Regions from separate parts of the Providencia sp. PROV003 genome, predicted to be linked through region 4. Evidence: predicted binding sites of a transcription regulator. Region 4 holds the regulator's gene; each other region holds the start of a gene.

Region 1 (2,209 bases), 1.0 Mb from region 4:
ATAATCGATTTCACCATCAGCTAGCATCTCAAGTATTTGATTTGTAGTATATTGAGATGTTTCTTCCCATTTTAGATTTGGGTATTCCTTAGCAAGCTCCTTTAGCGTGCTAGCATGGGCGGTACCAGAGGTGACCAGTAGTTTGCCATCAATATCATTGAAAGATTTTGGCCTCGTGGTTCCCTTTCTATATACGAGTTGCTGGGTGACATTAAGGTAACTTGGCCCAGTTTTAGTTTTTGCTAACCTTTCTTTATTATAAAGTAGCCCAGCGACAGCGATATCTGCATCCCCATTTTCAAGATCATCAAAAATCTGCTCAAAATTTGGGCGAATGGTGATTTTTAGTTTAACACCAAGATATGAGGCAAACCCTTGGGCGAGTTCATAGTCAAATCCGCGCAACTGTTTTTGCTCATCTATATAGATAAGTGGTGAGCTAACAGCACTAATACGTAATTCACCTTGAGATATAATTCTATTAATTTGTGAATCTTGTGTATTTGGCCAACGGACGTTAAAACCAATGACCATTGTAGCCAGTAGCGTGATAACTAGGATGATTAGATAGTTAACTTTTAAGTTATTCAAATAATAGTTTCTCGTGCATTAACTGGTGCTGGTATACCTAAAAAGAGTATGGCTAAGTAATGGTTATAATTCCAGTGGTTGGCTATTTTGCTCAACAATCAAGATCGGTGCAACCTATATTATCGTATTTAGCACATAATAATATTTAACTAACCGCTTCATTTTTAATCACGCAAACGGTTTCGTATTGATGAACATTGCTCTATAATGTCCTTCGGTTTCCCTGCTTTCATGTTCAGGGCTGGCGTTTAAAAGAGAGAAATTAAGACTATGGAAATTTTGCGTGGTTCACCTGCTCTATCAGCATTTCGTATTACCCGCCTTTTGGCGCTGTTCGCAGAAAAACAGCTCCCTGTTACGGATATTTATGCTGAATATATGCACTTTGCTGAGCTGTCAGCGCCGTTAAGTGAAAGTGAGCAAGGCAAACTGAGCAGTTTGTTAAAGTATGGTCCTTCTCTGGCGGAGCATGACCCATTCGGTAAGCTGATTCTAGTGACCCCACGTCCGGGGACGATTTCTCCATGGTCTTCTAAAGCAACGGATATCGCGCATAACTGCGGTCTTACTCAAGTGAAACGTATTGAACGCGGAATTGCTTACTATGTTCAAGGGGACAACTTAACCCAAGAACAATGGCATGATGTAATCACTATTTTGCATGACCGCATGATGGAAACTATTTTTTCTTCTTTTGAACAAGCCAGTGCGTTGTTTGCGCAGCAACAACCAGCTCCCATGAAAGTGGTTGATATTATTGCTGGTGGACGCCTTGCATTAGAAACAGCAAATAAAGAAATGGGGTTAGCATTGGCTGATGATGAAATAGATTATCTGCTAAATGCTTTTACAGGCTTGAAGCGTAACCCAACAGACGTTGAATTATATATGTTTGCACAAGCAAACTCAGAACACTGCCGCCATAAAATTTTTAACGCAGATTGGGTTATTGACGGTGAAGAACAGCCGAAATCGCTGTTTAAAATGATTAAAAATACCTTTGAGAAAACACCTGATCACGTTTTATCTGCATATAAAGATAATGCTGCGGTAATGGAAGGCTCATCAGTTGGCCGCTTCTTCCCTGATCCAGAAGGGCGCACTTATCGTTATCATCAAGAAGATGCACATATTTTAATGAAAGTAGAGACACACAACCACCCAACGGCAATCTCTCCGTGGCCTGGTGCTGCAACAGGGTCTGGTGGTGAAATTCGTGATGAAGGGGCTACAGGTCGTGGTGCAAAACCAAAAGCAGGCTTAGTTGGTTTTTCTGTTTCTAACTTACGAATTCCGGGCTTTGAACAGCCATGGGAAGAGGATTTCGGTAAACCTGAGCGGATTGTTACTGCGCTGGACATTATGATGGAAGGGCCTCTTGGGGGGGCGGCATTTAATAATGAGTTTGGCCGTCCTGCGTTATTGGGTTACTTCCGTACCTATGAAGAAAAAGTTAACAGCCATAATGGTGAAGAATTACGAGGCTACCACAAACCAATTATGCTAGCGGGCGGTATTGGTAATATCCGAGCGGACCATGTTCAAAAAGGTGAGATCACCGTAGGTGCTAAATTAGTAGTACTTGGCGGCCCTTCCATGAATATTGGTTTAGGGGGAG
Region 2 (2,209 bases), 1.4 Mb from region 4:
GGTGATTTTTTTAATTATTGGGTGGGTGATGATGATCAAGGCCCGCTTCATCAACTTGTTGCTAACGAATTAAAAACACTGACAAGTCAGGGAGTCCCTTGCTATTTCATTCACGGAAATCGGGATTTTTTGATGGGTAAACGTTACGCCAAACAATGTGGCATGACTATTTTGCCCCAAGAAACATTGCTGGAACTTTATGGTAATCGCATTTTGATTTTACACGGTGATACTTTATGCACTGATGACGCCGCTTATCAAAACTACCGTAAAAAAGTCCATACTCCATGGGTTCAACGTATTTTTCTTGCACTTCCCTTATTTATTCGCCGCCGCATTGCCCAAAAAATGCGCCAAAATAGCCAGTATGCAAGCAGTATGAAAGCAGAATCCATCATGGATGTTAATCCTCAAGCGGTTATTGACGCACTAAAAAGGCACCAAGCCCAATGGATGATCCACGGTCATACCCACCGCCCTGCTATTCATGAAATCAATATTGGTGGTAAAGTTCATTTTCGTGGCGTGTTAGGTGCATGGCATCATGAAGGTTCTGCCTTTGTTATCAATCAACAAGGTATCGAACTCATTTTCTTCCCATTCGAATAACGCTTCTGCAACTTCTTGGTTGTAAACACAACTGATTGCCTATTTATTAATCACGCAAACGTTTTCCTTGCTGCTTTGTCGTGATATGATCGGCACAATTCAATTCTCCGCCTTCGGGTGACGTTTTTTTCAATACAGGAAAGCACCAAATGACCGCCCAAGCTTCTGATCAATCTGCGGCAAAAATCGCCATTGTTATGGGTTCGAAAAGTGACTGGACAACCATGCAGCATGCTGCTGATGTGTTAACCGAGCTCCAACTCCCTTTTCATGTCGAAATAGTCTCAGCACACCGCACCCCAGACAAACTGTTTTCTTTCGCTGAAAATGCGAAAGAAAATGGCTTTGATGTGATTATTGCCGGTGCTGGCGGAGCCGCTCATTTACCGGGTATGTTAGCAGCGAAAACCTTAGTTCCTGTATTTGGCGTTCCTGTACAAAGTGCTGCACTCAGTGGCGTCGATAGCCTCTATTCTATCGTACAAATGCCCAAAGGGGTCCCCGTTGGGACCTTAGCTATAGGCAAAGCAGGCGCTGCCAATGCGGCTTTATTAGCCGCTCAAGTACTCGCAATCAGTGACTCCGTCGTTTTCAATCGCCTCGCTGCATGGCGTGCGACGCAAACTGATGATGTGTTAAACAACCCAGATCCGAGGGAAGCCTAATGAAGCCCGTCTGCGTTCTTGGTAATGGCCAATTAGGCCGAATGCTTCGCCAAGCGGGCGAGCCATTAGGTATCGCTGTTTTTCCTGTTGGCCTTGATGCGGAACCTGAGGCGGTTCCTTATCAACAAAGCGTGATCACTGCGGAAATTGAACGCTGGCCTGAAACCCCATTAACAAAAGAACTCGCACGTCATAACGCTTTTATTAATCGTGATATTTTTCCACGCCTAGCGGATAGGTTCCCACAAAAAAGCCTATTTGATAGCTTGCAGCTTGCAACGGCGCCTTGGGCACGGCTTGAGTCACCAGAACAATGGCCTGAGCTATTCGCTACGTTAGGGGACTTTCTCATCGTCAAGCGTAGAACTGGCGGTTACGATGGCCGAGGGCAATGGAGAGTGCGCCCCGGCGATGAAACTCAATTGCCCGCAGAAATTTATGGTGAGTGCATCGTTGAGCAAGGCATTCCCTTTGATGGCGAAGTGTCTGTGATTGGCTCACGCAACCAAGCAGGGGAGTCCGTTTTCTACCCAATCACCCATAACCTTCATCAAGAAGGGATCTTGCGTACCAGCGTCGCTTTCCCTAAATCTGCTACTCCATTACAAGCGCAAGCGCAGGCGATGTTAAGTGCAGTCATGGATGAATTAGGTTATATCGGTGTCATGGCAATGGAATGTTTCGTGGTTGGCGATAACTTACTTATCAATGAGATTGCCCCTCGCGTTCATAATAGTGGGCATTGGACTCAAAACGGTGCCTCCATTAGCCAATTCGAATTACATTTAAGGGCAATTTTAAACTTGCCGATGCCATCCCCTGAGGTTTATAGCCCTGCGGTTATGGTCAACCTTATTGGCACTAATATCAACCTTGACTGGCTTAAACTACCGCTTATTCACCTACACTGGTATGAAAAAGAAGTACGCCCTGCC
Region 3 (2,209 bases), 1.5 Mb from region 4:
CGCCTAGGTGAGCCATTACCTCACCTACTAGCTAATCCCATATGGGTTCATCCGATAGCGCAAGGACCGAAGTTCCCCTGCTTTGCTCCTAAGAGATTATGCGGTATTAGCCACCGTTTCCAGTGGTTATCCCCCTCTATCGGGCAGATCCCCATACATTACTCACCCGTCCGCCGCTCGTCAGCGAGAAGCAAGCTTCCCCTGTTACCGCTCGACTTGCATGTGTTAGGCCTGCCGCCAGCGTTCAATCTGAGCCATGATCAAACTCTTCAATTAAAAGTAGCTTGATGCTCAAAGAATGTCTTACTGACCGTAACGTTCTTTTGTTCGGCTAACGTTGTCGGCTTCACATCGCTTCCCCTCGCCGTACCTAAGTACTGTCTCGGGTTATCTCTGCTTGCCTTCGCGTTATCCTTCCAAAATAAGCGTTACTACTTTATTTCATATATATGAATTAACGTGTTAGTCACTCTTCAAGACTTAAAATCAAATATTTTTTTGATAGTGTCCTGTGAGTGCCCACACAGATTGTCTGATAAATTGTTAAAGAGCGTTGCGACATTTCTTTTGGAAATTCGACTCAGTTTTTATTAACTTAGGTCGTTGTCGCGAGGTGGCGTATATTACGCTTTCCTCTGTGAGAGTCAAGCAATTTTTTGCTTTTTCTTTTCAGAATCTCTCGCTGCCGTTTCAGTGTTCATCGCGCTTTGCGTTGTCTTGTTCCCGGTCAGTGGATGCGCATTATAGGGGGTCTCAGAAATCTCGCAACCTTTTTTTTAAGATTTTTTGGCATTTTTAGTTCAACTGCTGCATTCCACAGCAAAACCCCCACTTATACTGAGTTATCCACGAAATTATCCACAGGCTAAAAATAATTTAAAATTTATCGCGCATTACGCAAACGTTTGCGTTACAATTAGCGCGAAATTTCAGCATTGATTTTATTTTTATGTTCTGAAATTGTTAGTGACTTATATATTGCTATTGAAGAAGCTTGCAAATTCCGCACTGCTTTTATAAATAGGTATATAAGAAGAGCACTCTGGCTTTTCGCTAATTAGATATTGTTATTGCCTTATTTATTCAAATCCAAGGGATCTATCTCATGCAACTGCTTCGTCCTATTCGTCGTGCCCTGCTTAGTGTGTCTGATAAAACAGGGGTTGTTGAATTCGCTAAGGCGCTATCTCAACGTGGTGTTGAGCTTCTATCTACTGGTGGTACTGCAAAGTTACTAGCTGAATCAGGACTTAAAGTAACTGAAGTGTCAGATTACACAGGGTTCCCTGAAATGATGGATGGTCGGGTAAAAACATTGCACCCAAAAGTGCACGGAGGGATCTTAGGTCGCCGTGGTACTGATGATGCCATCATGCAATCCCATGATATTGCACCTATCGACATGGTAGTTGTGAATTTATATCCTTTTGCTCAAACAGTAGCAAAACCAAACTGCACACTTGAAGATGCTGTTGAGAACATCGATATCGGTGGTCCAACAATGGTACGCTCCGCAGCAAAAAACCATAAAGACGTTGCAATTGTGGTAAATAGTAATGATTACCAAACCATTATTGATGAAATGGATGGTCACGAAAACTCCCTTAATTGGTCAACACGCTTTGACCTTGCTATCAAAGCATTTGAGCATACAGCTGCTTATGACAGTATGATTGCTAATTACTTCGGTGAATTAGTTGCCCCTTATTATGGTGATACCACACAACCTTCTGGCCGTTTCCCTCGCACATTGAATCTAAATTTCATCAAAAAACAAGATATGCGTTATGGGGAAAATAGTCATCAAGATGCGGCGTTCTATATAGAAGAAAGCCCAAAAGAAGCGTCTATCGCGACTGCACAACAAATTCAAGGTAAAGCACTCTCTTATAATAATATTGCTGATACTGATGCAGCCCTTGAGTGCGTTAAGTCATTTGATGAGCCTGCGTGTGTGATCGTTAAGCATGCTAATCCTTGTGGTGTCGCAATTGGCAATAATATTCACACCGCTTATGACAAAGCGTTTAAAACTGACCCAACTTCTGCTTTTGGCGGTATCATCGCTTTTAACCGCCCATTAGATAAAGAAACTGCACAGGCAATTATTGAGCGCCAATTCGTTGAGGTGATTATCGCGCCTTCGATTGCTAAGGATGCACTGCCAATTCTTGAAACCAAACAAAATGTACGCGTACTTGAATGTGGC
Region 4 (2,209 bases):
GTGAATACCCCAGTTTATGCTTAGAAGATACCTCCCGTAATTTACCCAAAAGAGACACATGGGCCCTTGATAACCAGCGGCGTCTTGTTGTGCCTTATTGGGAAAATGGTTTGGCATGTTTAGTCAATGGGCTATGTGTGGGCATGGTGCCCGAACACCGCGCAACCCCTTTATGCGAGGAAGGGAAGTTAGTGGAATTGGCATTAGTACAACCATTTCCACCAAGCCCTTGCTGCCTAACTTGGGTTGAAAAAAACACATCTCCAGCGTTAAGTTGGTTATTAGATTACCTCGGTGATACTGAAACACTTAACGCGGAATGGCTTTCAACTTAGGTTGCTAAGTTATCGGCGGTAATCAATAAATGGCCCATCAGCAACAGAGCGGCGTTCAACCAGCCGTGGATGTACCTCGATAGTTTGCGCATCTTCGCGCTTATTCACAATTCTATCGAGTAACATTGTAAAGGCCATTTGCCCTAAACGCTCTTTTGGCTGGTGGATAGTCGTTAGAGCAGGGGTAAAATAGCGCGCATTACGCACATTATCATAGCCAATCACTGAAATATCTTGCGGTACACGCAGGCCCATCTCATCTGCGGCGCAAATCGCTCCCATCGCCATAATATCGCCACCACAGAATACCGCGGTAGGGCGCTGTTTATGGCTAAGGATTTGCATCATTGCTTTGTAGCCTGATTCAGGCTCAAAATCCCCTTGGACGATCCACTCATCTTTTAACGTAATTTTGGCCTCTTCCATCGCTTTTTGGAAACCAGTTAAACGACCAATGCCTGTATTTCTTTCGAGTGAACCAGGAATGACACCGATATCACGGTGGCCACGGTCAATCAAATAACGCCCTGCAAGGTAGCCGCCATGGAATGAGTTGTCGATAATACTGTCAGTAAAATCACCTCGTGACGTACCCCAATCCATAACGACCATTGGAATATTACGATAATCTTCTAACATACTGATTAAAGTATCTGGGTATTCAGAGCACATAACGAGTAAACCATCTACGCGTTTTTGCGCAAGCATTTGTAGATAGGCTTTTTGTTTACCCAAATTATTATGGGAATTACAGAGGATTAGTGTATAGCCTTTTTCATAGCAGCTATTTTCAACTGATTCTATTACCTCAGCAAAATAGGGTGCTTCACTGGAGGTTGCCAGCAAACCAATCGACTTAGTGTGATTAACTTTTAGACTACGGGCAACCGCACTTGGTGAATAATTGAGCTCTTTAATTGCAGCCCAGACCGCAGCCTTAGTATCATCAGCCACAAAGCGCGTTTTATTAATAACATGGGATACGGTTGTGGTAGATACGCCAGCGCGTTTCGCCACATCTTTAATCGTTGCCATGGGGGAAAAAAACTCCTGACCAACAATAGGTCTCTATAAGCATTCTTGTTAAAAAATTACCAGCATATTGATGCATTGATCCTTTGCTGGCAATAATTTAGCGATTTGTTGTCGATTTTGTCTGATCTAGCGCAAAAACGAAAGAAATAATTGATGTTATAACATGTGATATAGGCACGAGTTTTGTTTTTTTGGATATATATACTTAATAACCTTTATGTTAATATGGTTATTCGCTAATTCAATTACGTTTAGATGAGAGGAACTCATGGATACAGATGTTAAATATGGATTACTGGCTGCGTTGGGTTCATTAGCAATGATTATTTTTATTGCTGCACATATTTTTTGATTTTATTTTTACTCATAGCAATGTGCGTAAAAAATAAGGGCGAGATATCTCGCCCTTAGCTATTTAGAAATCAACAGATATCACTATGCTAAATTTTCTTCAACAAACTTCCAATTGACTAGCGCCCAGAAGTTTTCTAAGTATTTAGGACGCGCGTTACGGTAATCGATATAGTAAGCATGCTCCCAAATATCAACTGTTAATACAGGCTTATCTTCACCAGAAATTGGCGTTGCAGCATTAGATGTATTAACGATAGCTAAGCTACCATCGGTTTTTTTCACTAGCCATGTCCAACCTGCGCCAAAGTTTTTGGTCGCAGCGTCAGTAAATTGCGCTTTAAACTCAGCGAAAGAACCGAATGCTTTATTAATCGCATCAGCAACTTTGCCTGTTGGTTCTCCACCTGCATTTGGCGCTAAACAATGCCAATAGAAGGTGTGGTTCCAAACTTGAGCAGCATTGTTAAAAACCCCAGCGTCAGAAG

What was found. Region 4 encodes PurR, which represses purine synthesis genes. Its sites were predicted from a motif close to CANGCAAACGTTTGCNTG; they were not measured.
Region 1: a site for PurR is predicted at 761-778, ahead of purL (phosphoribosylformylglycinamidine synthase). Genes of this name have one in related genera too.
Region 2: a site for PurR is predicted at 661-678, ahead of purE (5-(carboxyamino)imidazole ribonucleotide mutase). Genes of this name have one in related genera too.
Region 3: a site for PurR is predicted at 895-912, ahead of purH (bifunctional phosphoribosylaminoimidazolecarboxamide formyltransferase/IMP cyclohydrolase). Genes of this name have one in related genera too.

What each region holds. Positions count from the first base shown of each region.
Region 1 is NZ_CP096369.1:2,384,730-2,386,938, forward strand. It holds gene mltF (membrane-bound lytic murein transglycosylase MltF) at 1-591, opposite strand, end outside; gene purL (phosphoribosylformylglycinamidine synthase) at 862-2,209, shown strand, end outside.
Region 2 is NZ_CP096369.1:1,995,365-1,997,573, reverse strand. It holds gene lpxH (UDP-2,3-diacylglucosamine diphosphatase) at 1-609, shown strand, start outside; gene purE (5-(carboxyamino)imidazole ribonucleotide mutase) at 759-1,274, shown strand; gene purK (5-(carboxyamino)imidazole ribonucleotide synthase) at 1,274-2,209, shown strand, end outside.
Region 3 is NZ_CP096369.1:284,960-287,168, forward strand. It holds rRNA gene M1F14_RS01160 (16S ribosomal RNA) at 1-276, opposite strand, end outside; gene purH (bifunctional phosphoribosylaminoimidazolecarboxamide formyltransferase/IMP cyclohydrolase) at 1,106-2,209, shown strand, end outside.
Region 4 is NZ_CP096369.1:3,425,524-3,427,732, reverse strand. It holds gene punR (DNA-binding transcriptional activator PunR) at 1-335, shown strand, start outside; gene purR (HTH-type transcriptional repressor PurR) at 345-1,370, opposite strand; gene sodB (superoxide dismutase [Fe]) at 1,806-2,209, opposite strand, start outside.